DNA from 2 places in the Rhizobium sp. 1399 genome. Region 2 is predicted to be linked to the other one. Evidence: riboswitches for the same ligand, from Rfam matches in the RefSeq annotation. Region 2 holds a riboswitch; the other holds the start of a gene.
What was found. A riboswitch is a leader RNA that binds a small molecule or an ion and turns the genes downstream of it on or off. The one in region 2 is predicted to bind thiamine pyrophosphate.
Positions count from the first base shown of each region.

Region 1: linked by a shared signal. The riboswitch ahead of thiM (hydroxyethylthiazole kinase) and the one ahead of J2X71_RS22090 (YkoF family thiamine/hydroxymethylpyrimidine-binding protein) in region 2 are both predicted to bind thiamine pyrophosphate.

Region 1 covers NZ_JAVDSU010000003.1:92,589-101,519, reverse strand. The annotation lists gene J2X71_RS11840 (DUF4139 domain-containing protein) at 1-1,502, opposite strand, end outside; gene J2X71_RS11835 (aldehyde dehydrogenase (NADP(+))) at 1,728-3,251, shown strand; TPP riboswitch at 3,462-3,559, shown strand; gene thiM (hydroxyethylthiazole kinase) at 3,611-4,411, shown strand; gene thiE (thiamine phosphate synthase) at 4,408-5,043, shown strand; gene thiD (bifunctional hydroxymethylpyrimidine kinase/phosphomethylpyrimidine kinase) at 5,040-5,852, shown strand; gene J2X71_RS11815 (GNAT family N-acetyltransferase) at 6,036-6,515, shown strand; gene J2X71_RS11810 (glycoside hydrolase family 3 N-terminal domain-containing protein) at 6,542-7,564, shown strand; gene J2X71_RS11805 (ABC transporter substrate-binding protein) at 7,609-8,931, shown strand, end outside.
Region 2 covers NZ_JAVDSU010000007.1:115,087-124,017, reverse strand. The annotation lists gene J2X71_RS22115 (sugar transferase) at 1-694, opposite strand, end outside; gene J2X71_RS22110 (acyltransferase) at 856-2,067, opposite strand; gene J2X71_RS22105 (ABC transporter substrate-binding protein) at 2,133-3,137, opposite strand; gene J2X71_RS22100 (ABC transporter ATP-binding protein) at 3,148-3,903, opposite strand; gene J2X71_RS22095 (ABC transporter permease) at 3,900-4,691, opposite strand; gene J2X71_RS22090 (YkoF family thiamine/hydroxymethylpyrimidine-binding protein) at 4,706-5,314, opposite strand; TPP riboswitch at 5,305-5,418, opposite strand; gene J2X71_RS22085 (NAD(P)H-dependent oxidoreductase) at 5,604-6,179, opposite strand; gene soxR (redox-sensitive transcriptional activator SoxR) at 6,261-6,725, shown strand; gene J2X71_RS22075 (SDR family oxidoreductase) at 6,812-7,582, shown strand; gene J2X71_RS22070 (helix-turn-helix transcriptional regulator) at 7,684-8,025, shown strand; gene J2X71_RS22065 (LysR family transcriptional regulator) at 8,100-8,931, shown strand, end outside.

The DNA.
Region 1 (8,931 bases), on a different contig from region 2:
TCGATGGTCGTCGAAACCTTCTTGCCGGCGGGCACGATGACAGTCGCCCGTGCACCTTGCGGCGTTTCTTCCACATTCTCTGATGGAACGAGCTCCCACTCTGCCATGCCTAGGTCTTCCGCGATGAACGTCCTGTCGGCATCCCCGCCCCAGGCGGTGAAGGTCTTTCTCAAGCGGCGCTCCAGAGTCGCGTCGAGATAACCGTCCTTGACCACAACCGTTCGGAAGGAGCTAGACGTGGTGGTTGCCATTTCCTGCTCGATCTTCTGATCAGCTGCAAATGTCGCCGTTTCCACTCCGCCGGGCTTCATGTTACCTATGCGTGCATCGCCGACATAGCGCCCTTTTTCGTCATAGACCGCCGCGATCGCCGGCGGCAACGAGCTACCCGTGTCGTTCGTCAGCACCAGCGCGGCATCCGGATGTTGGGCTCCTTCACGATAGAGAGCAACGAACTTCGCCTCGATCTCGCGATCGAGGATCGGCACGGAAATCGTCTCGCCGTTCTTCAGGTCGTATGCGCCAGGAAGATCGAAGTTTGCGACCACGTCACCTTCGTTGGCAGTGGCCGTGACAGTGGCGGCCGGAGCGGCCATAACGGGTGCAGGAGCCTCGGCGGCCGGCCTATTCAGCAACGCACCCTCAACCATACTCCGTTTGGCGCCTGCTCCGTCCAGAAATGCGGTCGAAACCTCCGGACGTGATGGCCATGTCCTTGCGTACAGTCTCTGGCGAAGCGTCACTGGCTTGCCTGATGTCAGGGATATCGAAACCCCGTGCCAGTCTTCGCCGGACGCGTTCTCCAGCACGGCCCATGCCTGCAATCGCGCTTTGCCCTTGGCGTCGACAATGATCCTGTAGGAGGGCTTCCAGAGCGGGGCTGCGACGACATAGGAGATGTCTACTGCCGCGGACGCCTTGCCATCGAGCGCAATGGTGACCGTTCGCGTCCCCTGCACTCTGTCGCTCGACAGCAGTTCCGCTGCCCGGGCAATCATCTCGGCATCTTTGGCGTCGTCGAGTTTGTAAGCCATGGCGCCACCGATCTCGGCAACGTCAAACGCGCCGCTGTCAAGCATCACGATCAGCCGAGCGCGCTGCTTCTCCGTCGGAGGTTCTACCCCGACGATGCGTCCCTTCACCCCGTTCGCAGAGACAGGCGCGCCTCTCAGAGCCCTCAGCACACCGGCGGCCGAATCCAGATCTTGCGGCTTGATCGGCAGCACCTTGAATGTTTCGTCGACCATGCTCGGGCCGGTGGTCGAAAGCCCCTTCACGGGCGCCGGTCCCGATACGACGAGAGTCTTCAGGAAGTCATCCATCTGGTCTGTCGGCACCTCGACGACGGCATTGCCGTCGTCCCCGACATTAAGACTGCGCACATATTCGGCCACACCACCGGAGGACAGCCGGATCGACTTGATCGTTCCGCTTTGCGCCGATGCGGTTGTGGACAGCAATACTGCGGCAAACGCCGCACAGACAGCGGATGCGTATTTCATATGGCCCCCTCGATATTTAATCCCGCCGCAGAATGAGCGTAAAAAAGGGGCGGCATTTCGACAGGAAATTGCTTTTGCGTGCGCCGTCGTCTACCCGTTCGGCGAGGCGACCAAATCTCTGCAGGAGATGTCCATCTTCGATGCGATATCGGGCAAAGATGTCGTGAAAATGAGAAGGCGAACGCCTATATACGTGGCTCGAGTCTGTTTGAAAGGAAATCCGTCATGACTATCAATGGAAGCCTGCTCGTCGCGGGATCGGAAAAGCGCGGCACGCGTGGCGAGCTCTACGGCGTCGAGGCAGCCACAGGGACGGCACTGCCCGTCTCTTTCGGTGGCGCCTCCGCCGAAGACGTCGAAGAGGTAACCAGGCTTGCATGGGAAGCGTTCGCCTCTTACCGGGAAACCGATCTGGAAACGCGCGCTGCCTTTCTTGAAACGATTGCCAGTGAGATCGAGGCTATCGGCGACGAGCTGATCGTGCGGGCGATGGCGGAAACCGGACTTCCGCGCGGACGTCTCGAGGGCGAGCGCGCTCGCACGATGGGACAGCTTCGGCTGTTTGCGAAGGAGGTTCGCGAAGGCCGGTTCCAGGAGCTTCGTTTCGACGGCGCGGATCCCTCCCGCAAGCCGGTTCCGAAGCCTGATCTGCGTCTTCGCAATGTTCCGCTCGGCCCCGTCGCCGTTTTCGGCGCATCGAACTTTCCGCTCGCCTTCTCGGTCGCCGGCGGAGACACGGCGTCTGCGCTCGCGGCAGGATGCCCTGTTGTCGTCAAGGCCCATTCCGCCCATCCGGGCACGTCCGAGCTTGTTGGCCGCGCCGTACAGCGCGCCGTCGCCAAGGCGGGCCTGCATGCCGGCACATTCGCGCTTCTCTTCGACACCGGCTTCGAAGTCGGACAGAAGCTGGTGGCCGATGCCAGAATTCGGGCCGTCGGCTTCACCGGTTCGCGCCGCGGCGGTACTGCGCTGATGAAGATCTCGTCCGAGCGCAAGCAGCCGATCCCGGTCTATGCCGAAATGAGCAGCATCAACCCGGTCATCTTCTTCCCGAATGCCCTGAAGAGCCGCGCGGCAGAAATCGCAACGGCTTTCGTGAGCTCGCTGGTCCTGGGTGCCGGACAATTCTGCACCAATCCCGGCCTCATTCTCGCCGTCGACAGCGAAGGTCTGGACACTTTCATTGCCAAGAGCCGGGAGCTTCTGCCCGATGTCGGCGCCCAGACGATGCTCACGGGCTCCATCGCCAAGGCATTCTGCGATGGCGTCGCCCGGCTGGAAAAGCATCCCGAAGTCCGTCTCGTTGCCAATGGCAAGCCGGGCAGTCAATTCGAAGGCACGGCCGCTCTCTTCGAGACGACAGCTTCGGCATTTCTCGCGCATCACGAGCTTCAGGACGAGGTCTTCGGTGCAGCCGGCCTCATCGTTCGCTGCCGCGATCTTGCAGAACTCGAGCGCGTCCTCGATGGCCTCGAAGGCCAGCTGACCGTTGCCCTGCACATTGCGAGCGAAGACGAGCCGGACGCAAAGCGCCTTGTTCCCAAGCTGGAAATGCTGGCCGGAAGACTGCTCGTGAACGGCTTCGGAACCGGCGTCGAAGTATCGCCTGCCATGGTGCATGGCGGCCCCTATCCGGCAACTGCCGACGGCAGATCGACCTCCGTCGGGACGCTCGCTATCTACAGGTTCCTGCGGCCCGTTTCGTACCAGGATTTCACCAGTAACCTGCTTCCGGCTCCGCTGCGTTGATGTACCGGAGCTTGCCAGACTTCAGACGGCGGTGTCTCTAAGGGGACCGCCGGAGAGATTGGCAAGCTCCCGCACCGGCTGCAAGCAGACACCAGCTCGACTGACGACAGCTGTCTCCAGTCGGCGCGTCGGCGCCAGGTACGGATTCTTGTTCGTAAGACCGTCATTTTGCCAGTGACACCGGCATCATTCTCTGCAAGAAAGAGTGCCGTTGAGAGACAGGGGCGCCCGTTCACAAGACTGGCTGAGAAGCACCCTTCGAACCTGAACCGGATAATGCCGGCGGAGGGAGTCGCTCGGGTCGAAGACTGCTTCATCGCACAATCGTTCCCGCGCCTGCCCCGCCTGAAAGGGGTACTATGGAGAACAAGACACCCGGAGCACTGTTGACGGCGATGCGCGCGAAACCGCCGCTCGTACAATGCATCACCAACTACGTGGCCATGAACATCGCCGCCAATGTGGTGCTTGCGGCCGGGGCATCGCCCGCCATGGTTCATGCCGCCGAGGAAGCGGGAGAATTCGCCGCGATCGCTGGCGCATTGACCGTCAATATCGGCACGCTCTCCACCCAATGGATCGACGGCATGCATGCCGCGGCAACGGCGGCCAATGCGGGTGTCAAGCCCTGGGTCCTCGATCCGGTCGCTCATTACGCAACATCCTTCCGGCGCAAGGCTGCTGCCGATCTCCTGGCGCTTCGCCCGACGATCATTCGCGGCAATGCTTCCGAAATCATCGCACTTGCCGGCGGCGAGAGCCGTGGCCAGGGCGTCGACAGCCGTGACCCGGTTGAGCGGGCCGAGGCGTCCGCGCGGCTGCTTGCCGAACGGCATGGCGCGGTCGTCGCCGTCACCGGAGTCGTGGATTTCGTGACTGACGGCGCGCAGGCCTTGCGCGTCGAAGGCGGCTCGCCGCTGATGCCGCAGGTGACCGCGCTCGGCTGCTCGCTGACCTGCCTGACAGGCGCCTTCGCCGCCACCATTGCCGCAGACCCTTTCGCAGCCGCTGTTGCTGCACTTGCTACTTTCGCTGTTGCCGGCGAGGAGGCCGCGAAGAATGCGGATGGTCCCGGCTCCTTCTCCTGGCGCTTCCTCGATCAGCTTGCCGCGCTCGATGGCGCGACACTCGATGCAAAGGTCAGGATCAGCGCCGCATGAAACGCTTCGATCTTTCTCTCTACCTGGTTCTCGACCCCGATCTCTGCGCCGGAATCGGCATGGTCGAGACGGCGCGGCTTGCCGTCGCCGGTGGCGCAACAATGGTGCAGCTGCGCGACAAGCATGGCGGAACGGCAAGGATGATTGAGACCGGTCTGGCGCTCAAGGATATCCTGAAGGGTACCAGCGCTTTGCTTGTTATCAACGATGACGTCGAGGCAGCCGTTGCGATCGGTGCCGACGGGCTGCATATCGGCCAGGACGATGCGGGACCCGCCGCCGCCCGTGCGATGATCGGCCCGGACATGATCCTCGGCCTGTCGGTCGAGACCGAAGCGCTGGCAGCAGCCATCGACCCAGCTATTGTCGACTATGCCGGCATCGGACCGGTCTTTGCGACATCCACAAAGACCGACCACAAGCAACCGATCGGTTTCGATGGGCTGGCGAAGCTGGTGAAAGCCGCACCCGTTCCGACGGTTGCGATCGGCGGACTGAAGAGCGAGCATGTCGCTTCCGTCTTCGCGGCAGGTGCCGATGGGCTCGCCGTCGTCTCAGCAATCTGCGGTACGCCGGATCCGCGAGCAGCGACGATCCGCATCGCCGAGGAAATCCAAAAGGTTCGCCGATGATCCGCAACGTCTTGTCCATCGCCGGCTCCGATCCCTCTGGCGGTGCCGGCATTCAGGCCGATCTCAAAGCTTTCTCGGCGCGCGGCGTCTATGGCATGGCGGCGCTGACAGCATTGACGGCGCAGAATACCCAAGGAGTAACCGGCGTGCATCTCGTGCCGCCGCACTTCGTCGCCCAGCAGATCAAGGCGGTCTTTGCCGATGTGCGCGTCGACGCAGTCAAGATCGGCATGATCGCCAATGCCGGCATTGCCGAAGCCGTTGCCGAGGCGCTGGCACCTCATCGCGACATCCCTATCGTCGTCGATCCGGTCATGATCGCCAAGGGTGGAGCAGCGCTCCTCGACCCGCAGGCCGTCGATGCGCTGACGCGGCACCTGCTGCCGCTCGCCACGCTGCTGACGCCCAATCTGCCGGAGGCGGCCGCGCTGCTGCACGAAGAGGTTGCTGAAAGCCGCGAGCAGATGGCGTCACAGGCTAAGCGCCTACGTGTGTTCGGCCCCACCGCGGTGCTGGTCAAGGGCGGCCATCTCGACAGCGAACAAAGCCCCGACGTGCTGTCGACCGCCTCTGGCCTACACTGGTTCGAGGCGAAACGCGTACCGACCAAAAACACACATGGCACAGGCTGCACTCTTTCCAGCGCGCTTGCCGCCGAGCTCGCAAAGGGCGCGTTGCCGCAAGTGGCCGTCGCGACCGCGAAAACCTATCTTGCGCAAGCGGTCGCTTTCGCAGGCGAACTGGCGGTCGGTTCCGGCCATGGACCCGTCCATCATTTCCACGCCCTGTGGAAAGACGCCGGGATCTGAGCCGGATCACAATTTAAAGATTGCCCAACGGCCCGGTCAAACCGGGCCGTTTTGTTTCACCTACCCTCAGTTGAACCGAGCCTGTCTCGTAAAAAGCCTGTTGACATGGCCGCCCATATATCCAAAGCTATGTCATTAAAAGGGGATACATTCCGTAATAACGGAATAAGTGGAGGAATTCAGGTGTCGGACCTGCTTGTGAGCTTATATTCCACGAAGCTCGCGGAACTGAAAGAAAAAGCCGGCTCCGTCGGCATCACAATCCGTCCGGCTCTGCCGCCGGAACTTCACGCCGTGGCCGGCTGGGTGCGCGAGCACTTCAGCGAAAACTGGGCAAGTGAAGTCACCGTCGCCTTCTCCCGCCAGCCGGTTGCCTGTCTGATCGCCGTCGAAAACGGCAAGCTCGCTGGCTTTGCCTGCTATGACACGACGGCCCGCGGCTTCTTCGGCCCGACCGGCGTCGATCCCACGGCGCGTGGCAAGGGCATCGGCCTCGCCCTCTTTTCCGCCTGCCTGCAAAACCTGAAGACGCTCGGCCACGCCTATGCCTTCATCGGCGATGCCGGCCCCGTCGATTTCTACGTCAAGACCGCCGGCGCGGTCGAAATTCCCGCCCCCGACAAGGGCATTTACGAAGGCATGCTGCGAAGCCAGCCGAAATGACCATCTGATACCGGAGTTTTGAAATAGTGTCCTCGACCCCGCTCGCTCTCTTCGTCGGCCTTCCCAATCCCACACTTTCGGACGACGAATTCGCCCTCTTCCGCGAGACCAATCCGCTCGGCCTCTTCGTCGGTCGCCGCAACCTGCGCAATCCGGAACAGGCAAAAATCCTGATCGATCGTTTCCGCGAGGCCGTCGGCCGCGAGGATGCTCCCGTCTTCACCGACCAGGAAGGCGGTCGTGTGCAGCATATGGATGCCGGCCCCTGGCCGCTCTTCCGCAGCTTCGGCCAGTTCGCCGAGCTTGCTCGCCACGATCTCGACCTCGGCAAGAAGGCGCTGCGCCTTTCCACCCAGGCCATGGGCGCAATGATGAGCGAACTTGGTCTTTCGAGCGGCTGCTCGCCTGTTCTCGATCTCGTTTTCGAGACGACGAGCGCTGTGATCGGCGCCCGCTCCTTTGGCCCGGATCCGGATTTCATCGCCGCACTGGGCCGCGAAGTGGTCGATGGGCTTCTCGAAACCGGCAACATGCCGGTCATGAAGCATATTCCGGGCCACGGTCGCGCCACGCTCGATTCCCACAAGGAACGCCCGGTCGTCGACGCCTCGCGCGAGACGCTCACCGCCACCGACTTCAAGCCCTTCGTGGCGCTGAAGGACACACCCTGGGCGATGGTCGCCCATGTCGTCTACTCCGCCTATGATGCAGAGCTTCCGGCCTCCATCTCGCCGATCATGCGTGACGTGATCCGCAACGACATGGGCTATGACGGCGTGCTGATCTCCGATTGCATCTTCATGGAGTCGCTGCAGGGCACCCTGCCGGAACGCGTCGCCCAAGTGCTCGATGCCGGCTTCGACGTCGCACTCCACAGCCACGGCGATGTCAAGGAAAGCGAAGCCGCAGCCAAGGCCGCGCGCCCGCTGACCGACGCAGCGCAGAAGCGTATTGCCGCCGGCAAGGCCCGCCTCGGCACTCTCAAGATCGACTATCGCGCGGCCCAGGCGGAAGTCGAAGCCATGTTTGCAAGCGCGCTGATCTCCTGACCGGCGCCGCCATTTTTCACCGCATAAGAAAAGGGGAATTTGACATGAAGAAATATATCCTAGCGGCCGCGGCCCTGACCATGCTGTCAGGCTCGGCCATGGCGCAGACCATCCTGACGGCCAATATCGAGCCGGCCACGACCTGGGTGCGCAACTTCAACCCGTTCAACCAGACCTCGTCGCGCCAGTCGACTCTCGACTTCATCTATGAGCCGCTGGTCATCTTCAACCGCTTCGACAGCAACAAGCCGGTCTATCGCCTGGCCGAAAGCTTCAAGCTCTCCGACGACCTGAAGAGCATCGACTTCAAGCTGCGCCCGAACCTGAAGTGGTCGGATGGCAAGTCGCTGACCTCTGCCGACGTCAAGTTCACCTATGACTATCTGAAGAAATTCCCGGCGCTCGACTTCGTCAGCATCTGGAGCTTCATCACCGATGTGCAGGCCGTCGATGCCCAGACGGTACGCTTCACGCTCGCCAATCCGAGCTCGCTCGCAGCCGAACAGCTGTCGCAGCTGCCGATCGTGCCGGAACATGTCTGGAAGGACGTTGCCGATCCGGTCACCTATGCCAACGAAACCCCTGTCGGCAGTGGCCCGCTGACGGAAGTGCCGCGCTTCACCGGCCAGACCTATGACCAGTGCCGCAACCCGAATTACTGGGATGCAGAGCACCTGAAGATCGACTGCATGCGCTTCCCGCAGCTTGCCGACAACAACCAGATCCTGAGGGCGACTGCCGACGGCACGCTCGACTGGGGCGTTTCCTTCATTCCCGATATCGACAATGTCTATGTCTCGAAGGATCCGGCTCATTATCACTACTGGTATTCTCCGAGCAGCATGGTTGCCTTCCTGTTCAATCTCGAGACTTCGAACGAGGCCAACAAGAAGGCCTTCAACGACGTGAAGTTCCGCCAGGCGGTCTCCATGGCGCTTGACCGCAAGACGATGATCGATGTGGCCGGCTACGGCTATCCGACGCTGAACGAAGACCCGGGCCTGATGGGCGAGCTCTACAAGAGCTGGGCGGACCCGTCCGTCAAGGCCGACTTCGGCAAGTTCGGCGCCTATGACGCCGATGCCGCCAAGGCGCTGCTCGATGCGGCCGGCTATGTCGACAAGGACGGCGATGGCCTGCGCGACAATCCGGACGGCTCGAAGATCTCCTTCTCGATCATCGTTCCGAACGCCTGGACGGACTGGATCGATACGGTCAACATCGCCATCGAAGGCATGCAGGCCGTCGGCATCGACGCCAAGATCGAGACGCCGGAAGAAGCCGTCTGGACCTCCGACCTCATCGACGGCAAGTTCGATGCGGCAATCAACAGCCTGCCGGCATCGGCATCGCCCTACTACCCCTAC
Region 2 (8,931 bases):
ACAGGATCTTCATATCCAGCCAGAGGCTGAAATTTCTGATGTAATAGATATCGCTGGCGATGCGGGCTCGTGCCTCTGTCGGGCGCCCTGTCGGACCGCGCCAGCCGCGCGTCTGGGCGAGGCCGGTAATGCCCGGCCGCATCAGATGGCGATAATGATATTCGGGCACCAGTTCTTCGTAGAGCATGCCGGCCGCGCGCATGTTGATAGCATGGCAGCGGGGGCCGACGAGCGACATATCGCCTTTGATGACGTTGAGGAGTTGCGGCAGCTCGTCGATGTTGGTCTTGCGCAGGAATGCGCCGATCCGCGTCACGCGCCGGTCATCCTTGACTGTCTGTTCGATGCCGGTGGGATCGCAGAGATCCGCACGCATGGAGCGGAACTTGTAGACGGTGATCTTGCTGCCCTTCAGGCCCCAGCGAATCTGCCGGAAAAATACCGGCCCGCCATCATCGATCACGATGAGAAGCGCAATCGTCAGAAGTACGGGAAACAGAATGACCAGCGCGCCTGTTGCACCGAAAATGTCGAAAGCTCTCTTCAAGCCGAGCTGAAGCCTGTTCCGGCCATCCAAAGAGACAAAGCTCTCCGGCTGGCGAATGTTGGAATTCGCTGCGTCGAGAGCCATCATCTTCACTGCTTTTGCAGAGAAGGCCGTGTCTTGGAGCTTATTTGAAGTAAACACGTTCATTAAGCAACGTCCGTGGAAATACTCGCATGTTGCGTCGCGCTGGCACAAATACATGGACGGGATCGATTTGTCACTCGCTTCCTTAATGTTTTCGTAACCATAACAGAGCCAAATTTGGGAGTATTTCGAATATGTTCCTGATATTTTTGGTTGGTTGGGAATTAACTATATTGAGTAATGGCTGAATTCTTGCGCGTTATGCGTGCGGCGCGCCGTATTGCCTGTCGTTCGACAGCGAAATAGCTGAAGCTTGCGAGAAGAAAAGTGATCGCCGTCGCAAAGATGCAGCCGATAAACCAGTCCCGTAGCGGATGATCTTCGCCGATGCCGAATATGGCCGGAGAGATCGTCTGCATCGAGGTTAGAACGATGTCCTGCCAGATATAGATGCCGAATGAGACGGTTGCCGTGAAGCGCATGAAGGTATTGTCGAGCAATGCCGCAAGCAGCACGGAGCGTGAGAGGGCCACAAGCGCAACAGCGATCATGGCCGGAAACAGCGGAAAGGCGTAGGGGATTCCGAGCCATCCATAGGCTTCCCAAGGTCCGCCTGTTGAAAGCGGCAGCTGAGAGCCGGCGGTGACCAGGCAGGCAAGCGCGACGATGTCGAACCAGATCTGATGCTTTCGCGGCAACATGATCTGAATGCCGGCTGCGAGCGTACCGAGCGCAAAGACGGCGAAGAAGCCGACGGGATTGTAGTTCGGCATCCACTCCTTCGCGCCGCCCTGCATGCCATATTGCCAGCCACGATCAATCTCGTTGGGGGGAACAAGCGTGCGGAAGGTCTCGTGGGCAAGCAGCGTCACGGCAATGATGCCGAGCCAGGCAAGGCGCGTGACGAGCGGAGAACGGCGTTTTTCCGGGATAGCGAAAAGCCAGAGGAAGCCAAGCGGCAGCAGCACGTAGCTCGCTACTTCGAAAGATATGGACCAGAGCGGGCCGTTGCCTTCGACAGGAAAGAAGGTGCGCCAGTGCCATTGGCTCATGAAGACGAGACCGCTGACATAGCGCATAACAAGTTCCGGCGTCAGTGCGTGCCCGAGCAGAGTAATGCTGAGGATGAAGCCCGCCGTCAGAGCCACCCAATAACCGGGCACGATGCGGGCCGCGCGACGCAGCACATAGGTGCGCAGGTCAGGCATGGCGCAACCGGCATGAAGGGAACGCCAGAACGGCAAGGCCAGCAGGAAACCGCTGAGGATGAAGAAGATGGCGACGCCGAAATTGCCGAAGCGCAGGGCGGTCAGCGTCGGCCGCAATCCTTCGGTCTTGTTGAGGTCGATGCGCAGAATGAGATGGTGGATAAGGACAAGCAGGCAGGCGGCTGCACGCAAGAAATCCGCTCCGGCCACCCGGTCCTGCTGCTGCATGTCACTCCCTCGCTCCTTGCCGGACTTTGCAGCGGAAAGCTGCTGCCGGCAAGGGCAGGGTCATCTCAGCCAAGCAGATCGTTGGTGTAATAGCCGGAAAAATCGGGCTTTTCCTTCAACGCCGCACCATTGGCATCGAGCAGGATGCCATGGTCGAACAGGAAAGCGCCGATCGCTTCGGCCTTGGCCGGATCGATGATGCCGATCGTGCCATTGTCGCCTTTGAGGAAATGGCCTTCGACCAGCGCCTTTTGCGATGCCTTGACCAGTTCGGTATTCAGCAACGCGCCGTTGCTGCCGGCAATCAGGAGGTCACAGGCCTCGTCCGGATTATCGACCGAATAGGCGTAACCCTTGAGCGTTGCCTGGATGAAGGCGCGGGCATTTTGCGGATTGGCCGAGAGATAGGCGTCACTGGAAGCGATCGCGGTCGTCTGTTCGTCAGGTATGCCGTAATCGCTATAGCGCCAGCGGCCGACCTGCCGGTTCTCCAGTTGGGCCGCGATGCCCTCCCAGGTGTAGATTTCCAGCGTGAAGTCCACGGCGCCGTTATCGAGCGCCTCATAGGCCGAGGTGCCGAGCGTGACATTCTGGAAGGTGCCCTTACCGCCGTCGTTGCGGATCATCGCGGAGACGAGCGCCTCCTCCCATGCGCCGCCGAAGCCGCCATAGGTTTTTCCGTCCAGGTCCTTGGGGCTTTTGATATCGTTGCGGCCGCCCTTGAAGATCAGCCTGCCGGTTTCCGTCTGCACGACGGCATACACGAGTTTCACATCAGCGCCGGCGGCGCGCTGGGTAAAGGTCTCGATCTCTCCGCAAATGCCGAAATCGGCAACGCCGTTCGCGACCAGCGTGCCAGCGCTGGTATCGGCATAGGGCAGGATCTCGACATCGAGGCCGGCGGCCTCATAGAAGCCCTTCGCCTTGGCGACATAGATGCCGATATGATTGGTGTTCGGCGTCCAGTCGAGCGCGATACGCACCTTGGCGGCGGATTGGGCGAAGGCAGCACGGCCGGCGAGGCTTGCGGCCATGGCGGCAAAAAGGGTTTGTCGGCGGGTGAGAAGCATCGGGACCTCCTCAGGTTCTTTGCGGATGCAGCAATGTTTGAAGAATTTCGGTTTCGATCGCCTGGGCGGCCGGGGAGCCGAGATCGGCAAGCGTGCGCGGCCTTTTCAGCGGCACTTCGAACTCCCTGATCACGGCCGCCGGGCGGGCAGAAAGCACATAGATGCGGTCAGACAGGAAAACGGCTTCCCGCACATCATGGGTGATCAGCAGGGCCGTCCAGCGATGATCGGTCCACATGCCCTGCAGCCATTCCTGCATCTGGGTGCGGGTCAGCGCGTCGAGTGCCCCGAAGGGCTCGTCGAGCAGCAGCATGTCCTGCCGCTGGATCACGGTGCGCAGCAGGGCCGCGCGCTGGCGCATGCCGCCTGAAAGGGCCGCGGGATAGTGATTTTCGAAACCGGCAAGGCCGAAGCGTTCAAAGAGAGGGGCGGCAACCGCTCGTGCCTGGCTGCGGCGCATACCGTGCACTTCGAGGCCAAGGATCGCATTGTCGATGACGCTTCGCCACGGCATCAGCGCATCGCGCTGGGGCATGAAGGCGAATGCGTGCGCCGCTTGCGAAAGCGACATGCCGTCAAAGAGAATGTGGCCTTTATCGGCCTGCAGCGCCTGTGTCAGCAAACGGAGGATCGTCGATTTGCCGGAGCCGGAGGGGCCGACGATCGAGACGAATTCTCCTCTGGCGATATGAAGAGAAATGTCCTTCAGCACTTCCATGCCGTCGAAGGACTTCGAGACGTTCTTCAGCTCAAGCATCCCGCTCATGGGCGTTTCTCCGCAGGAGATTGCCAGGGCATGACGAAACGCTGCACCGCCAGCGTGAGACCGAAGAGGCAGAGGGTGAGGAGGGCGCTCACGACGACGGCGGCAAGCACGAGGTCGGGCCGGAAATTGTTCTTGGCATTGAGGATATAGATCCCGAGGCCACGTGCGGCACCTGCATATTCGGCGAAGATAGCGCCGACCACGGCATAGGTGATCGAAATGCGCAGGCCGGCAAAGAAGAAGGGCATGGCGGAGGGAAGCCTCGCCAGGCAGAAGATGCGCCAGCGGCTTGCCTTCATGGAACTCAGAAGCTCGGCGATATCTCGGTCCGTCGCTTCATAGCCCTGCAGCAGGGCTACCAGCAGCGGAAAGAAAGTGACGAGAGCAACGAGCAGAAGCTTCGGCAGCAGCCCGAAACCGAACCAGAGCACGACCAAGGGGGCAATCGCGACCAGCGGCAATGTCTGGCTGACGATGAAGAGCGGCAGCAGCGCGCGGCGCATGAAGGGCACGAAATCCATCAGCACAGACGAGGCGAAGGCGAAGACCAGCGACAAAGCGAAACCGCCGAGCGTCGCGCCAAGCGTCGGCCAGGTGTTGTCGAGCAGCGCCTGCCTGTTCAGCCAGCCTTGTGTCAGGATGCGCGAAGGCGAGGGCAGAATGGAGGGCTTGATGCCGGAGAGATCGACATAGAGCTCCCAGACGGCCAGGAAGGCAAACACGGCAAGAATGGCGGGCAAGGCCCGCCTCAGTGGCGCAAATGTCGAATCCGGTTTCGATAAGGTCATTGCCGTCAAGCGTCTCAGGCTTTGCTCGGGCTGTTCGCGGAGACCGTGATATCCAGCGTCACATGGCCTTCGGGATCGCCAAAGCGATAGAAGGCTTCATGGATGGTCGCGAAGATCGCGCCGGCATCGCCGCACAGCTTGGTGCAGAAATTCTTGGAGCGGTCGAATGTGCCCGAGCGCTTCAGGAAATCGATGCAGCCGTAGATCTCGTCCATATGGGTGCCCGTTCCCATAACGTACAGAGAAAATTGGGCGGCCGTTGGCTGGCCGGTTTCTGTGGTGTCCTTGACTGCCGCGATCGCGGCTTCCACTCGCTCGGCGAGCAGCTCGGATCGGCTGGAAGACAGGCCGGCGCCACAGATCGCATCATCCGGTTCGCCGGGGCAGCCCCGCGAGATCGCTGCGGACAATACGCAATGCTCGCCGCTTGCGGCAGCCGAGACGAAGAGGTCGCGCATGGCGGCAAACAACACGTCGGGCGGGCCGACCATCAGCGTGGAAATATCGTCGGTTTCGATGCGAAGATGATCACGATAGGGATCGAGAGCCTTGATAGCGTCAAGGATGATGCCGACGAAATTGCCGGACATCGGATATAGAGACACTTGTGCGCCGGAAAACATTTGGACCTCGCTCCGCTGGCATTACCCAGATCAGCTTTGAAGGGTCCGGAGGCATGCGCCTCACATCTCAGCCCCGGCAATTCGGAGCTCCCCCGTGAAATTGTGGCGGAAGCTAGCACCGGGCCTGCGATACCGCAACCGTAAAATTCCTATCCGGCTACACGGTCGGAAAGGGCCAGGGCAGTTCGGACGCAGCTGTCAAGTGTTGGGAGGAACACCCGGACGGAGGTCCTGTCCGGGTGCCCAGCCGGTTCCGTACCTGCCAGAGACGGAATCGGATGTCGTTGTCTCAGGCGGCGATGCCGGCATAAGGAGTGTCGCTGCGGGCGGCGATCAGTGCCTCAGTCCACCATTGCAACTGGGCCATCATTCGGGAAAGCCGGCGCAACGCATCTTCGGTATCCTGCAGTCGGCCTTCATTGTCGAAACGGCGCCAGGGGGAATTGAAGCTGACGGCATCGCAGATCGTGACGGCGTGAAGCTCCGCAAAGACGAGGCGGAGCTGTTCGACCGCCCGCAATCCGCCGGAGACGCCGCCATAGCAGAGGAAGGCGATCGGCTTGCCGTGCCACGGCTCGGCGAAGAGATCGATGAGGAATTTCAGGGAAGCGGTGAAGCTGTGGTTATATTCCGGCGTGACGAGGATGAAGCCATCGGCCTGATGGAGCCTGTCAGCAAGCCGCCTGGCCTCCGGATGATGCGGTACATGCTCTCGCGGCAGCGAGAATGCCAGCGGGTCGATGATGTCGATCTCGAATTGTGGAAAGCGGGACAACTCTCTTTCGAGCCATTTCACAACCCTGTCGCAGATGCGCCCCTCGCGCGTGCTGCCGTAGATGACCGCAAGCCTCATGGGTTTCTGCATGCATTGCTCCTTCTCGTTGCGGCTTTACGGCCTCGGGAGCGGAGTCTATAAAACCTCAACTAATATTGAGGTCAATAGGCGATGCAGCAAAATCCGGCATTCTCCTTGAGCAGGCTCCTGACGGTGGGCGAGGTGGCAGAGCGCAGCGGACTTGCGGTTTCTGCCCTGCATTTCTACGAGGCGAAGGGGCTGATCTCCAGCATCCGCACCCGCGGCAACCAGCGCCGGTACGGCCGCGATGTGCTACGGCGCCTCGGCATTATCAAGGTGGCGCAACGGGTCGGCATTCCGCTTGCCGAAATCCAGACTGCCTTCGAAACCCTGCCGCAGAGCCGGACGCCGACAGTCGGGGACTGGCAGAAACTGTCGGCGCTCTGGAAGGATGATCTCGATGCGCGCATCAAGCAGTTGAGCCTGCTGCGTGACCATCTGACGAGCTGTATTGGCTGCGGCTGTCTCTCGATCGACGCCTGTCCGCTGCGCAATCCCTTTGACGTGCTCGGCAGGCAAGGCGCCGGTGCGCGGCTTCTCGACCCGGGGGCTTAGACCTTCGGGCTTTCTTTTGGCCGATGGCCGCATATGTTAGGCCTGATAGCGCAAGCGGCGGGCCGGCCCGCAAGGAGGAGAGCTTCGTGTTTCATCCCAAATTGTTCGAAAACCGCAATGTCGTCGTGACAGGTGCAGGCCGCGGTATCGGCCTCGAAGTTGCCCGGCAGTTTCTGGATTGCGGTGCGCGCGTGCTTGTCCATACCGGGCGCGATGGGGAGCGTGAATTGCCGGATTTTCTGCTGACCGCCGAATCGGAACGCCGGGCATTGCTGTTACCGGCAGATTTCCTGCAGCCCGGCGGGGCTGCGGAGTTTGCGGAAGAGGCGCTCGAATTCTTCGACAAGGTGCATGTGCTGGTCAACAATGCCGGCACGATGTATGGGCGTTTTCCTGCCGGTGAGTTGACCGACGCCGATTATGAGACTGTCGTGCGCCTCAACCAGACGTCGGTGGTGGAGTTGACGCGGGCGCTGCTTCCGGCGCTCCGGGCGGCAGGGGGCGCTGCTATCGTCAACACGGTTTCGATTTCGGCGCTGACGGGCGGAAGCCCCGGTTCTGCAATCTATTCCGCATCGAAGGCATTTGTTGCGACCTATTCGAAAGCGCTGGCCCGAGAGCTTGCGCCTGATGGTATCAGGGTCAACTGCGTCTCGCCCGGCACGATCGAAACCGATTTCCATGCACGCTATTCATCGCGTGAAAAGCTGGAACAGACGCGCAAGTCGATCCCACTACAGCGGCTCGGAACAGCAGAGGATTGTGCCCCCGCCTATCTCTTCCTGGCGGCTCCATCACTCTCAGGTTACATCACGGGTCAAGTCCTCGAGATCAATGGTGGCCAGCTTATTTGCTGATTTGTTTGGACTTTTTTTGGCATTTCGCGACATTTGACGAATTCGCTTCTGCGAATATGATATTGTACTGATCTATCCTATTACCTCCTTCCGAGAAGCAAATGCCATTGCCTAAACCGAAGCCGGGCATGACCGGCCAGGACTTGCAGAAGCTTGCTGACAAAGCCCACGAGGCGAGCGATCTCCTGAAGGCGCTAGCCCATCAGACCCGGTTGCTCATCCTCTGTATCCTGTCGGAAGGGGAAAAGACGGTCGGCGAAATCGAGGATATCCTTGGAATACAGCAGGCTATGGTGTCCCAGCAGCTTGCGCGACTGAGGCTCGAAGGCCTCGTCAATACGCGGCGCGACGGGCGGCTTGTCTATTACAGCATGGGCAACGAAAGCGTCATGGCTTTCCTCGAATCACTTTTCAGTCTCTTTCCGGTTGCCGAGACGGGCTGAGCCTGCCAGCTCTTGCGAAGCCGAACGGCAAGCCGCAAAGATAGGCCTCATGCCCAATTCGGCAGGGAGGCCGGATGATCGACAAGCTGGAATTCTTCATCGCACTCGCTAATGAGAAACATTTCGGTCGTGCGGCAGAGGAATGCGGCGTCTCCCAACCCACGCTCTCGGCCGCCATTCGCCAGCTCGAAGATCAGCTGGGCGTCATGCTGGTGCAGCGTGGCTCCCGCTTTCAAGGATTGACGCCGGAAGGACAGCGTGTGCTCGAATGGGCGCGCCGCATTGTCGGGGACACGCGCACGATGCGCGAGGAAATGCGCGCCGCCCGCAAGGGTCTCTCCGGCCATCTGCGTCTGGCGTCCATTCCGACCGCGCTCGCGATGCTGTCGCGAATCACAACGCCCTTCCAGGAACGGCATCCCGACGTCACCTTCTCCATCGTCTCGCGCAATTCGCTGCAGGTGCTGAGCATGCTCGAAAATCTCGAGATCGATGCCGGCATCACCTATCTGGAAAACGAGCCGCTCGGGCGCGTCACTTCGGTGCCCCTCTATGCGGAGCGCTATAATCTCATCACCGCCGCCGGCAGTCCGCTCTCGGATCGCGAGAGTGTGACATGGCGTGAAGTGGGTGATCTTCGGCTTTGCCTATTGACGGCTGACATGCAAAACCGGCGTATCATCAACCGGCATTTGGCCGAGGCAGGCGCAACAGTCCATCCGACACTCGAATCGAATTCGATGATCGTTCTTTTTTCGCACGTGCGGACTGGCCGCTGGGCAAGCATCATGCCGCGTAACGTTGCGATATCATTCGGCTTTCCTGCGGAGATCCGGATGATCCCGATCGTCGAGCCGGAGGCGCACCATCTCGTCGGCCTTGTCGCTCCTTATCGGGAACCTTTCA